DNA from 2 places in the Rhizobium sp. KNZ14-9A genome. Region 2 is predicted to be linked to the other one. Evidence: riboswitches for the same ligand, from Rfam matches in the RefSeq annotation. Region 2 holds a riboswitch; the other holds the start of a gene.
What was found. A riboswitch is a leader RNA that binds a small molecule or an ion and turns the genes downstream of it on or off. The one in region 2 is predicted to bind cobalamin.

Region 1: another riboswitch for cobalamin. It lies ahead of cobU (bifunctional adenosylcobinamide kinase/adenosylcobinamide-phosphate guanylyltransferase); the one in region 2 lies ahead of metE (5-methyltetrahydropteroyltriglutamate--homocysteine S-methyltransferase).

Annotation. Positions count from the first base shown of each region.
Region 1 is NZ_JBPGXB010000002.1:883,268-888,314, forward strand. It holds gene ACR9ZQ_RS10495 (chloride channel protein) at 1-854, opposite strand, end outside; cobalamin riboswitch at 1,062-1,455, shown strand; gene cobU (bifunctional adenosylcobinamide kinase/adenosylcobinamide-phosphate guanylyltransferase) at 1,808-2,332, shown strand; gene cobW (cobalamin biosynthesis protein CobW) at 2,337-3,383, shown strand; partial or broken gene cobN (cobaltochelatase subunit CobN) at 3,393-5,047, shown strand, end outside.
Region 2 is NZ_JBPGXB010000002.1:4,312,068-4,317,114, reverse strand. It holds gene metE (5-methyltetrahydropteroyltriglutamate--homocysteine S-methyltransferase) at 1-1,539, opposite strand, end outside; cobalamin riboswitch at 1,647-1,852, opposite strand; gene ACR9ZQ_RS28115 (heavy metal translocating P-type ATPase) at 1,893-4,208, opposite strand; gene ACR9ZQ_RS28110 (MerR family transcriptional regulator) at 4,280-4,702, shown strand; gene ACR9ZQ_RS28105 (TIGR03862 family flavoprotein) at 4,741-5,047, shown strand, end outside.

The sequences.
Region 1 (5,047 bases), 3.4 Mb from region 2:
AAAGGTAGCGCGATGGCGCTTTTGCGCGCCAGCTCCTCGACGAAGGAGACGCCCTGCATGATGAGGATGCCGATGCCGGCGCAGAAGGCGCCAAGGGCGATCGCCGGCACGTAATCGGCGGGCTGGACAGCGCCGAAGCTGCCGACATCGATGATGAAATCGCTGCCGGAGAGCAGGCGGGCGACCAGTGTAGCGACGAGGGCGGCGACGACGACAGGCGTCAGCGAGACGATGGTGTAGGTGCCGATGATCAGCTCGAAGGCATAGAAGGCGCCCGTCAGCGGTGCATTGAAGGCGGCGGCGATGGCGCCGGCTGCACCGCAGCCGACGAGGACACGCATGTCGGAGCGGCGCAGCTGCAGCTTCAGGCCGAATTTCGAGGCTATGCCGGCTGCAAGCTGCGTATAGCCGGCCTCCAGACCGACGGATGCGCCGAAGCCGTTGGAAACGAGATTCTGGATGGCGACGAGAATGCTGTCCGTCAGCGACAGGCGGCCGCCATGCAGGGCATTGGCCTCAATCGGGTCGACCATCGGTTTCTTGCGCCATCTGGCGAGAATGAAGATCAACAGGCCGAGCAGCATGCCGCCGGCAACCGGGGCCGTCATCAGCAGGAACTTGCTGTCGATTTGCGAGGCACTGAGCCTCGTCGTGCCGTCTATGCCGAAGATCAGCCTGTGCATCTCTTCCGAGACATAGCTCATGGCGGTGACCGCAAGCCCCGAGGCGATACCGACGAGCGCGCCGGCAAAGACCATTCCCATTTCGCTGTGTCGGATGAGCGCGCGCAGGCGTCCCGGATCAAAGACGGTGCCGAGAGGGCCGAGGCGGCGAATATCCATTCGGGAGAGCATCATGGGGAAACTAGGCGGCAGGAGTGGGGGTCAAGGGCGGAGCCGGCATCCGCATGAGCGGCAATTGCGGCAAAATACCGACTGAGCCGTAAAGTTTTTGTGACGTAAACCTTTGATTAAAGACGATAATATCGGTAGTGTAAGTCGAGATGATCTCTGTGTGCACCCGGTGCACCGATTGACATGCCCGGGGCGGAAGCCTAACCATGAATTGACATAATGGATGGTTCCGGATCGGCCTTACGCCTTCCGGATGAAAAGGGAATGTGACGGGGCGGACCCAAGCCGGGCGCCTTCATCACAGCCGACCCCGCGACTGTAGAGCAGTCAGGGTCTTCCGTCCGGTATTTTAACCGTTGTGCTGACAGCCTCGCATTCTGCAGGCGGGCAAGGCGGGATAAGTGCCGGAAAAGCCACTGGAATGCATCGTGATCAGCCGGGGCAGGACGCCTCTATCTCTACGAATTGTCCGCCTTTTCACGAGACGCAGCCGGGAAGGCGAGGCAGATCCGCTGGCACGACCAGGGGCGACCGTATCAGGTCGCCCCTGTCGCGGCCGATAACTGCGAGCCAGGAGACCTGCCATCCGTGCCGGGCATAATGCCCATACTGGGCCGTTTGCCCGCTGCCAGCACGGAGGTTGTCTTGGCTGAAGGATTTGATTCAGCGCTGCCTCTGGTGGTGCGTGTGAAAGGTGTCGGTTCGGTATCCCCTGATGGGATGCGTCTGGTGCCTGTTGGTGGACGTTACCCGGCGTGACTTTCCTCTCCTCCCTCATTCCTGTGCTTGTCACAGGAATCCAGCCACGGCGCGTCCGCGCAGTGAATGAATCTACGCCGTCGTTGAGTGAGTTCTCTTGTGCCCAAGGACTTGGGCACGCTGGATCCCTGTGACAAGCACAGGGATGAGGGAGGTGGGTGGAGCCGCGCCTTCGCTCCAAGGGCGGCCGTGGCATGACCAAGAGCCTTCTCAACGCCACCTTCATCCTCGGCGGCGCCCGCTCCGGCAAATCCCGCTTCGCCGAAAACCTCGTCACCACAAGCGGCCTCGACCGCCACTACATCGCCACAGGCCGCGCCTGGGATGACGAAATGCAGGCGCGTATCGACCAGCACAAGGCCGACCGCGGCCCCTCCTGGACCACGCATGAGGAACCGCTCGACCTTACCGAGCGCCTTGCGGCAATCGACGGCGAGGGCAGGGCTGTTCTCGTTGATTGCCTGACGCTGTGGCTCACCAACCTGATGATGGAGGGGCGCGATATCGCCGCCCAGTCCGCCGCCCTTGCCGCCTTTCTACCGCAGGCAAAGGCGCGGCTCGTCATCGTTTCCAATGAAGTCGGCCTCGGCATCGTGCCTGAGAACCGCATGGCGCGGGAGTTTCGCGACCATGCCGGCCGGCTGCACCAGATGATCGCGGCTTCGGCCGACGACGTGTATTTTATCGCGGCAGGTCTGCCGCTGAAAATGAAGGGTTAAATCCATGCAGCAGAAAATTCCCGCAACCGTCATCACCGGCTTCCTAGGTGCGGGCAAGACGACAATGATCCGCAACCTGCTCACAAATGCCGGCGGCAAGAAGATTGCGCTCATCATCAACGAGTTCGGCGATCTCGGCGTCGATGGCGATGTGCTGAAGGGCTGCGGGGCGGAGAATTGCACCGAGGACGATATTATCGAGCTCACCAATGGCTGCATCTGCTGCACGGTCGCCGACGATTTCATTCCGACCATGACCAAGCTTCTTGAGCGCGAGCAGCGACCGGACCATATCATCATCGAGACCTCGGGCCTTGCCTTGCCACAGCCGCTGGTCGCCGCCTTCAACTGGCCGGACATCAGAAGCGAAGTCACCGTTGACGGCGTGATCACCGTGGTCGACAGCGCCGCTGTTGCCGCAGGTCGTTTTGCCGATGACCATGATGCTGTCGATGCACGCCGCGTCGAGGATGAATCGCTCGATCATGAAAGCCCGATCGAGGAGCTCTTCGAGGATCAGCTGACCTGCGCTGATCTGATCGTGCTCAACAAGACCGACCTGATCGACGCTGACGGCCTTGGCCGTGTGAAGAGCGAAGTCGCCTCGCGCATCGCCCGCAAGCCTGTGATGATCGAGGCCAGGAATGGCGACGTGCCGGCAAGCGTGCTGCTCGGCCTCGGCATCGGCACGGAAGACGATATCGTCAACCGCAAGTCCCATCACGAGCTGGAGCATGAGGACGGCACGCCGCACGATCACGACGAATTCGACAGTTTCGTCGTCGAGCTTGGCGCTATCGCCGATACATCAGGTTTCGTCGAGAAGCTGAAGGGCATTATCGCCGAGCATGACGTGCTGCGCCTCAAGGGCTTCATCGATGTCTCCGGCAAGCCGATGCGCCTGCAGCTGCAGGCCGTGGGTGCCCGCATCGACCAGTATTTCGACCGCGCCTGGACCCCGGGCGAAGCACGCAGCACGCGCCTCGTCGTCATCGGCCTGCACGAGATGGATCAGGACGCGGTGCGCAAGGCGATCGTGGCACTGGTCTAAGGGGTTTCGATGCACCTGCTTCTGGCTCAACAGGGAACGATCAGCGACGGGGACGAGGCCATCGACCTCGGCCAGTCGCCGGGCGATGTCCTGTTCCTCTCGGCGGCCGACACCGAGCTTGCGGCGATCGCTGCGGCTCATTCCGGCGGGGCGAGCGGGCATACGCTCAGGCTTGCGAGCCTGATGAGCCTGAAGCATCCGATGTCGGTCGATACCTACGTCCAGCGCACGGCGCGACATGCGAAGCTGATCATCGTGCGGGCGCTGGGTGGGGCGAGCTACTTTCACTATGCGCTGGAGGCGCTGCATGCGGTTGCCGATCGTAACGGGGCGCTGATTGCGGTGCTGCCAGGCGATGCGCGGCCGGATGCGGGGCTGACGCCGTTTTCCAATGTGTCGCTCGATGATCTGAATGCGCTGTGGGCGTATCTGATCGAGGGCGGCGACGCCAATGCGCAAGGCTTTCTTGCCTACGCTTCGGCGATGCTCTCGGGGGCAGAGAAGCCGGCGCCAGCCGCGCCGCTGATGAAGGCGGGGATCTGGTGGCCGGGGCGAGGGCTTGTCGGGGTTGAGGAGTGGCGGCGGCTTGCCAAAGCCGAAGTTCGAGTCCGGCAGGGAACGCCAGCTACTGTCGCCATCGCCTTCTACCGCGCCCTCGTGCAGAGCGGCGAAACCAAGCCCGTTGAAGCCTTGATCGAAGCCCTCCAGCAGCAAGGCCTGCGCCCGTTGCCGGTCTTCGCCTACAGCCTCAAGGATCCCGTCTCCAAGGGCATCCTCGAATCCATCTTCGCCGAACTGAAGCCCGAGGTCGTCATCAACACGACAGGCTTTGCCGTCTCCGCACCCGGCGCCGATCGCGAGCCGACGGTGCTGGAGGCTAACGACGCGATCGTGCTGCAGGCAATCTTCTCCGCCTCGTCGCGAGAGGCCTGGGCCGGCTCGTCGCAAGGGCTCTCGGCGCGTGATCTCGGCATGAATGTCGCGCTGCCGGAGGTGGATGGCAGGGTGCTGTCGCGTGCCGTCTCCTTCAAATCAGCCGCGCGCTATGACGTTGCTGTCGAGGCCAACATCGTTTCCAGCGAGCCGGATGAGGCGCGCATGAACTATGTGGCATCGCTTGCCGCCAACTGGGCGCGGCTGCGGCAGATGCCGTTGGAGAGCAGGCGAGTTGCGCTCGTCATGGCGAACTATCCGAACCGTGACGGACGGCTCGGCAATGGCGTCGGCCTCGATACGCCGGCCGGCACCATCGAGGTAATGCGAGCGATGGAGAAGGCCGGTTATCCGGTCGCCGATATTCCTGGTGATGGTGATGCGCTGATACGGCACCTGATGGCGGGGCCGACCAATTCCGGCTTCGATGGCAAGGTCGTGCGCGAGCAGCTTTCCCTGAGTCGATACAAGGATTTCCTGGGATCTCTTCCCGTTCAGATTCAGGATGAAGTCAGCACGCGCTGGGGTGTGCCGGAGGCCGATCCCTATGTCCGCGATGGCGCTTTTGCGCTGCCTTTCGCCCGGTTCGGCGACTTGCTGATCGGTATCCAGCCGGCGCGCGGTTATAATATCGATCCGAAGGAAAGTTATCACTCGCCCGATCTCGTGCCGCCGCACGGCTATCTCGCCTTCTATGCTTTCCTGCGCGAGGAATTCTGCGCACAGGCAGT
Region 2 (5,047 bases):
AAGCTGCTCACCGAAATACTGCACCATGTCGTTGCGCTCGAATTCGCCGTGGACAAGCACGTCGAGGCCGATTTCCTCCTGCCAGCGGATCGCCGCTTCGGTCTCCTTTTTCAGAAAGGCATCATAATCCGCCTCGCTGATCGTGCCCTTGGTGAAAGCGGAGCGGGACTTTCGAACATCTGATGTCTGCGGGAAGGAGCCGATCGTCGTCGTCGGGAACAGCGGCAAGCGAAGCTTACGCTCCTGCAGTCCGGTCCGCTCGGCAAAATCGCTGCTGCGTGTCTTCATCGCCTCGTCGATCGCGGCAACCCGCTGTCTGACCTTCAGATCATGTACGCGCGTAGATACGGCGCGCGATGCAACGGCCTGCGAGGCTGCCGCAATCACCTGGGAGGCCTTGCCGGCATCACCGAGCGCTGCGAGCTCATCAAGCTTCTGGGCAGCGAAGGCGAGCCATGATTTCATCTCACCATCCAGCCCGCTCTCCAGTTCCAGATCGATCGGCGCGTGCAGCAGCGAGCAGGACGGCGCGATCTGTAGCCGGTCCGCACCAAAGTGCTGGACAAGCGGCTCGATCCTCTCCCGGATCGCCGCAAGGTCTGCCTTCCAGATATTGCGCCCGTCGATGACGCCAAGCGAAAATGTCAGATCGCTGGGTGCCTTGAAAAGGGCATCGATCTGCTGTGGAGCGCGAACGAGATCGACATGCAGGCCGGCAACCGGGAGCGAGAGCGCCGTCGGCAGATTGTCGCCGATCGCGCCGAAATAGGTGGCGACCATGATCTTCAGGTCGGGCACCAATTCATGCAGCGCACGATAGGTATGCTGCAGTGCTGCCTGCTCTTCCTGTGAAAGATCGAGCACGAAGCAAGGTTCGTCGATCTGCACCCAGTCGACACCGGCTGCACGAAGTTCTGCCAGTACTTTTGTATAAACAGGCAACAAGCGTGCAAGCAGGTCAATCGGCGCAAAACCTTCTTCGCTTCCCTTGGCGAGTTTCAGGAAGGTAACCGGACCGAGGATGACCGGCCGGGTGTGGATGCCAAGTGTCTTGGCCTCGACGAAGGCATCAAGTGGCTTGTTCGCCGTCAGGGCAAAGGTCTGATCGGGGCCGAGTTCCGGCACCATGTAGTGGTAGTTCGTGTCGAACCATTTCGTCATTTCCAGCGCCGGCGCGCCATGCCCGTGATGGTGCTGATGGCCGCAATCGACATGCGCCTCTTCGCCGGTGGAGCCGCGCGCCATCGCGAAATAGGTGTCGAGAGAAACTTGCCCGCCCTTCCAGCCATAGGCGGCGGGAATGGCGCCGACCATGACCGCCGTGTCGAGCACATGGTCGTAAAGCGAGAAATCGTTCGAGGGGATGACGTCGATCCCCTTCTGCTTCTGCAGGAGCCAGTTTTCCGCCCGCAGCCGCTTCGCGACATCGAGAAGCGCGCCGGCATCGGATTTGCCGGCCCAGTAGCTCTCCAGTGCGAATTTGAGTTCGCGATGCTTTCCGATCCTGGGAAAGCCGAGATTTGCAGTCTTGATAGTCATTTTCCTTACCCCGAAGGTTATGGGCAAGGCTGCGGCGCAACGCATCGACGAGATACGGCCATGGGAATGCCGTCTCGCGCAAGCGGCACACCGGGACACCCCGCCCGTGGACGTTATCTATCGCGGCAGGTCTCCTGGCTTGCGGGTCATCGACATCGTCCAGTCTTCCCGGGCGTCTTACCAGTGACGTCGAAGGACGGTGTCTATCCGCTTACAGTTGCGGGGGCAGCTTCGGTCTTGGCGATGGCCGCACCGAATTCCCTCTTAGCTTGGGATCAACAGATCCCAAGAACCAACGATGCGGCAAGCATGCACCCGCCGCATCGCAACGTCAATATGATATAAAGAAATCTTTATGTCTTTATCTGAAGAAGCCGAAGTGCATTCATCGTCACCAGCACGGTCGCACCCGTATCGGCGAGGATCGCCGGCCACAGGCCGGTGATGCCGATGATGGTGGTAACCAGGAACACGGCCTTCAGCCCGAGCGCGATGGTGATGTTCTGAAAGATATTGCGCATCGTCCGCTTCGAAAGGTCGATCATCCGGGCTACGTCGCCGACACGCCCATGCAGCACAGCCGCATCCGCCGTCTCCAGCGCCACGTCGGTGCCGCCGCCCATGGCGATGCCGACATCGGCAGCGGCAAGTGCCGGCGCGTCATTAATGCCGTCACCCACCTTGGCGACGAACAGACCTTCCTTCTTCAGTTCGCCAACAATGCGCTGCTTGTCCTGCGGCAGGAGTTCGCCGCGCCAGTCGATGCCGAGATCGCCGGCAACGGCTGCCGCCGTGCGCTTGTTGTCGCCGGTCAGCATGATGGCGCGCACGCCAGCTGCCTTCAGCGTCGCAAGCCCGCTCTTTGCGTCTTCACGAGGTTCGTCGCGCATGGCAATGAGACCGGCGGCGACACCATTGACGAGCAGCACCGAGACGCTCTTGCCCGCGCCGTTCAGCACCGCGACCTGTTCGTCCTGCTCCGCATTCAGCGCCCCGCGCTCGCGCGCAGCCGGCGGCGACAGGAGATCGAGCGTCTCCCCACCTACCTTGCCGGTCATGCCCTTGCCGGGCAGCGCTTCGACTTCGAAAGCCGGCGGCACGGGTACTCCATCGGCCTTGGCCCGATTGAGGATTGCCAGCGCCAGCGGATGGCTGGAGCCCTGCTCCAGAACAGCAGCGCGCGAAAGCACCTCTGCCTCGGTGCGTCCGTAGGAAATTATATCGGTGACCTGCGGTTTGCCTTCGGTCAGCGTACCGGTTTTGTCGAAGGCAACGGCCGTCACCTTCCCAAGCGATTCCAGAACCGCCCCACCCTTCATCAGCAGACCGCGGCGCGCACCCGCCGAAAGCGAGGCGGCAATCGCCGCCGGCGTGGAAATGACAAGCGCACAGGGGCAGCCGATCAGCAGGATTGCGAGACCCTTATAGACCCATTCACCCCATGCCCCGCCCATCAGCAACGGCGGCAAAACGGCGACCAGAGCCGCCACGACGACGACACCAGGCGTATAATAGCGGGAGAAGCGATCGATGAAGCGCTCCGTCGGAGCCTTCGATTCCTGGGCTTCCTCCACCAGCTTGACGACGCGGGCAATCGTATTGTCCTCGGCAGCGGCCGTGACACGGACGCGCAGCGCCGCATCGCCATTGACCGTGCCGGCGAAGACCATCTCGCCTGCGCCCTTGCGAACCGGCGTGCTTTCGCCCGTCACCGGCGCCTCATCGATAGCGCTTTCGCCGGAAACAATTGTCCCGTCGGCGGAAATCCGGTCTCCCGGACGCACGAGAATGACGGAGCCGACGGAAAGCGTCTCAGCTGGCACTTCCTTCACCTCGCCGCCCGTCTCGAGCAGCGCATTCTTAGGCACCAGCGTCGTCAGCGACTGGATGCTGGCGCGCGCCTTGCCGGCAGCCACGCCTTCCAGCAATTCGCCGACGAGGAACAGGAAGACGACCGTCGCCGCCTCTTCCCCCGCATTGATGATGACAGCGCCGACAGCGGCAATCGTCATCAGCATCTCGATCGAAAAGGGCGTGCCAGAAAGGGCGGCCATGACCGCGCGGCGGGCAATCGGCACCAGCCCGACCAGCATGGCAACGATGAAAGCATAGGGGGCAATCGACGGCACCAGATGGCCGAGCAAGTAGGCGGCAACGAGTGCGAGGCCGGAAAGGATCGTCAACCGGCCTTTCTTGCTCTGCCACCAGGGACCGGTCATCGGCCCATGATCATGGCCGTGCAGCCCCTCGACCTCCTCGGCGCTGTGCGAATGATCGTGACCGGCATGATCGTGATCATGGCCTTCGTGGTCATGATCGTGATGGTCGTGATCATGATGCTCATGCCCATCGTGATCGTGATCGTGATCGTGGTCATGGTCGTGCCCATGATCGTGGTCGTGATGCGCATGGTCATGACCGGTCTTGCTCTCGCGAGCAGGAGCCTTGCCGGTGAGCGGAGCAACCGAATAGCCGAGGCCGGTCACCCTCTTCTCGATCGCCTTGAGATCGCTGCTGCCATCGTGGCGCACCGTCATCGTGCCTGCTGTCACCGACACGGAGACGTCTTCGACGCCGGGCACGCGTCTGACGGCGGTATCGATTTTCGTTGCGCAGGCGGCGCAATCCATTCCGCCAACCCGGTACCGTGCCTGTGCTGCTTCGCTCATGATTTCGATCCTTGCTTGTAAGCAGTATCGTTCCTACATCCTCTAGCGACTAGAGGTGCAAGAGGAAAATCATGAAAAAGATCACCATCGGTGAAGCCGCCCGCCAGAGCGGCGTCAAGGTGCCGACGATCCGCTATTATGAGGGCATCGGCCTGTTGTCTGCGCCGAGCCGCAGCGAGGGCAATCAACGCTCCTACGAGCCATCGGACCTCAACCGCCTCACCTTCATCCGCCACGCCCGCGAACTCGGCTTCGAGATCGATGCAATCCGCACATTGCTGCAGCTGCAGGACGACCCTTACCAGTCCTGCGCTTCCGCCGACGCCATCGCCAAGGCCCGCTTGATCGAGGTGGAACAGCGCATCCGCAGCCTCAATGCCCTGAAGGCGGAACTGGAGCAGATGGTCGAGGGCTGCGGCCATGGCCGCGTCGATCAATGTCGGGTCATCGAGGTGCTCGCCGACCATGGCAAGTGCGTGCATCCGCATCACTGAGACTTGCGCTCGCCGACCGCCCGCGCCAAGAAGGCGCTATGAACCAGAAGACGATCGCAGTCATCGGTGGCGGCCCGGCCGGCCTTTCGGCAGCCGAAGTATTGTCGGCAAGCGGCCATGCCGTTTCCATCTATGATGCGATGCCGACCTTTGCCCGCAAGTTCTTGCTCGCCGGCAAGTCCGGCCTCAACATCACCCATTCCGAAGACTACGAGCGCTTCGCTACCCGCTTTGGCGGTGCCAATCCCCATCTACGCGCCGCCCTCGACGCCTTCACCCCGGCCGACATCCGCGCCTGGGCGGCAGACCTCGGCACCGAAACCTTCGTCGGTTCCTCCGGCCGGG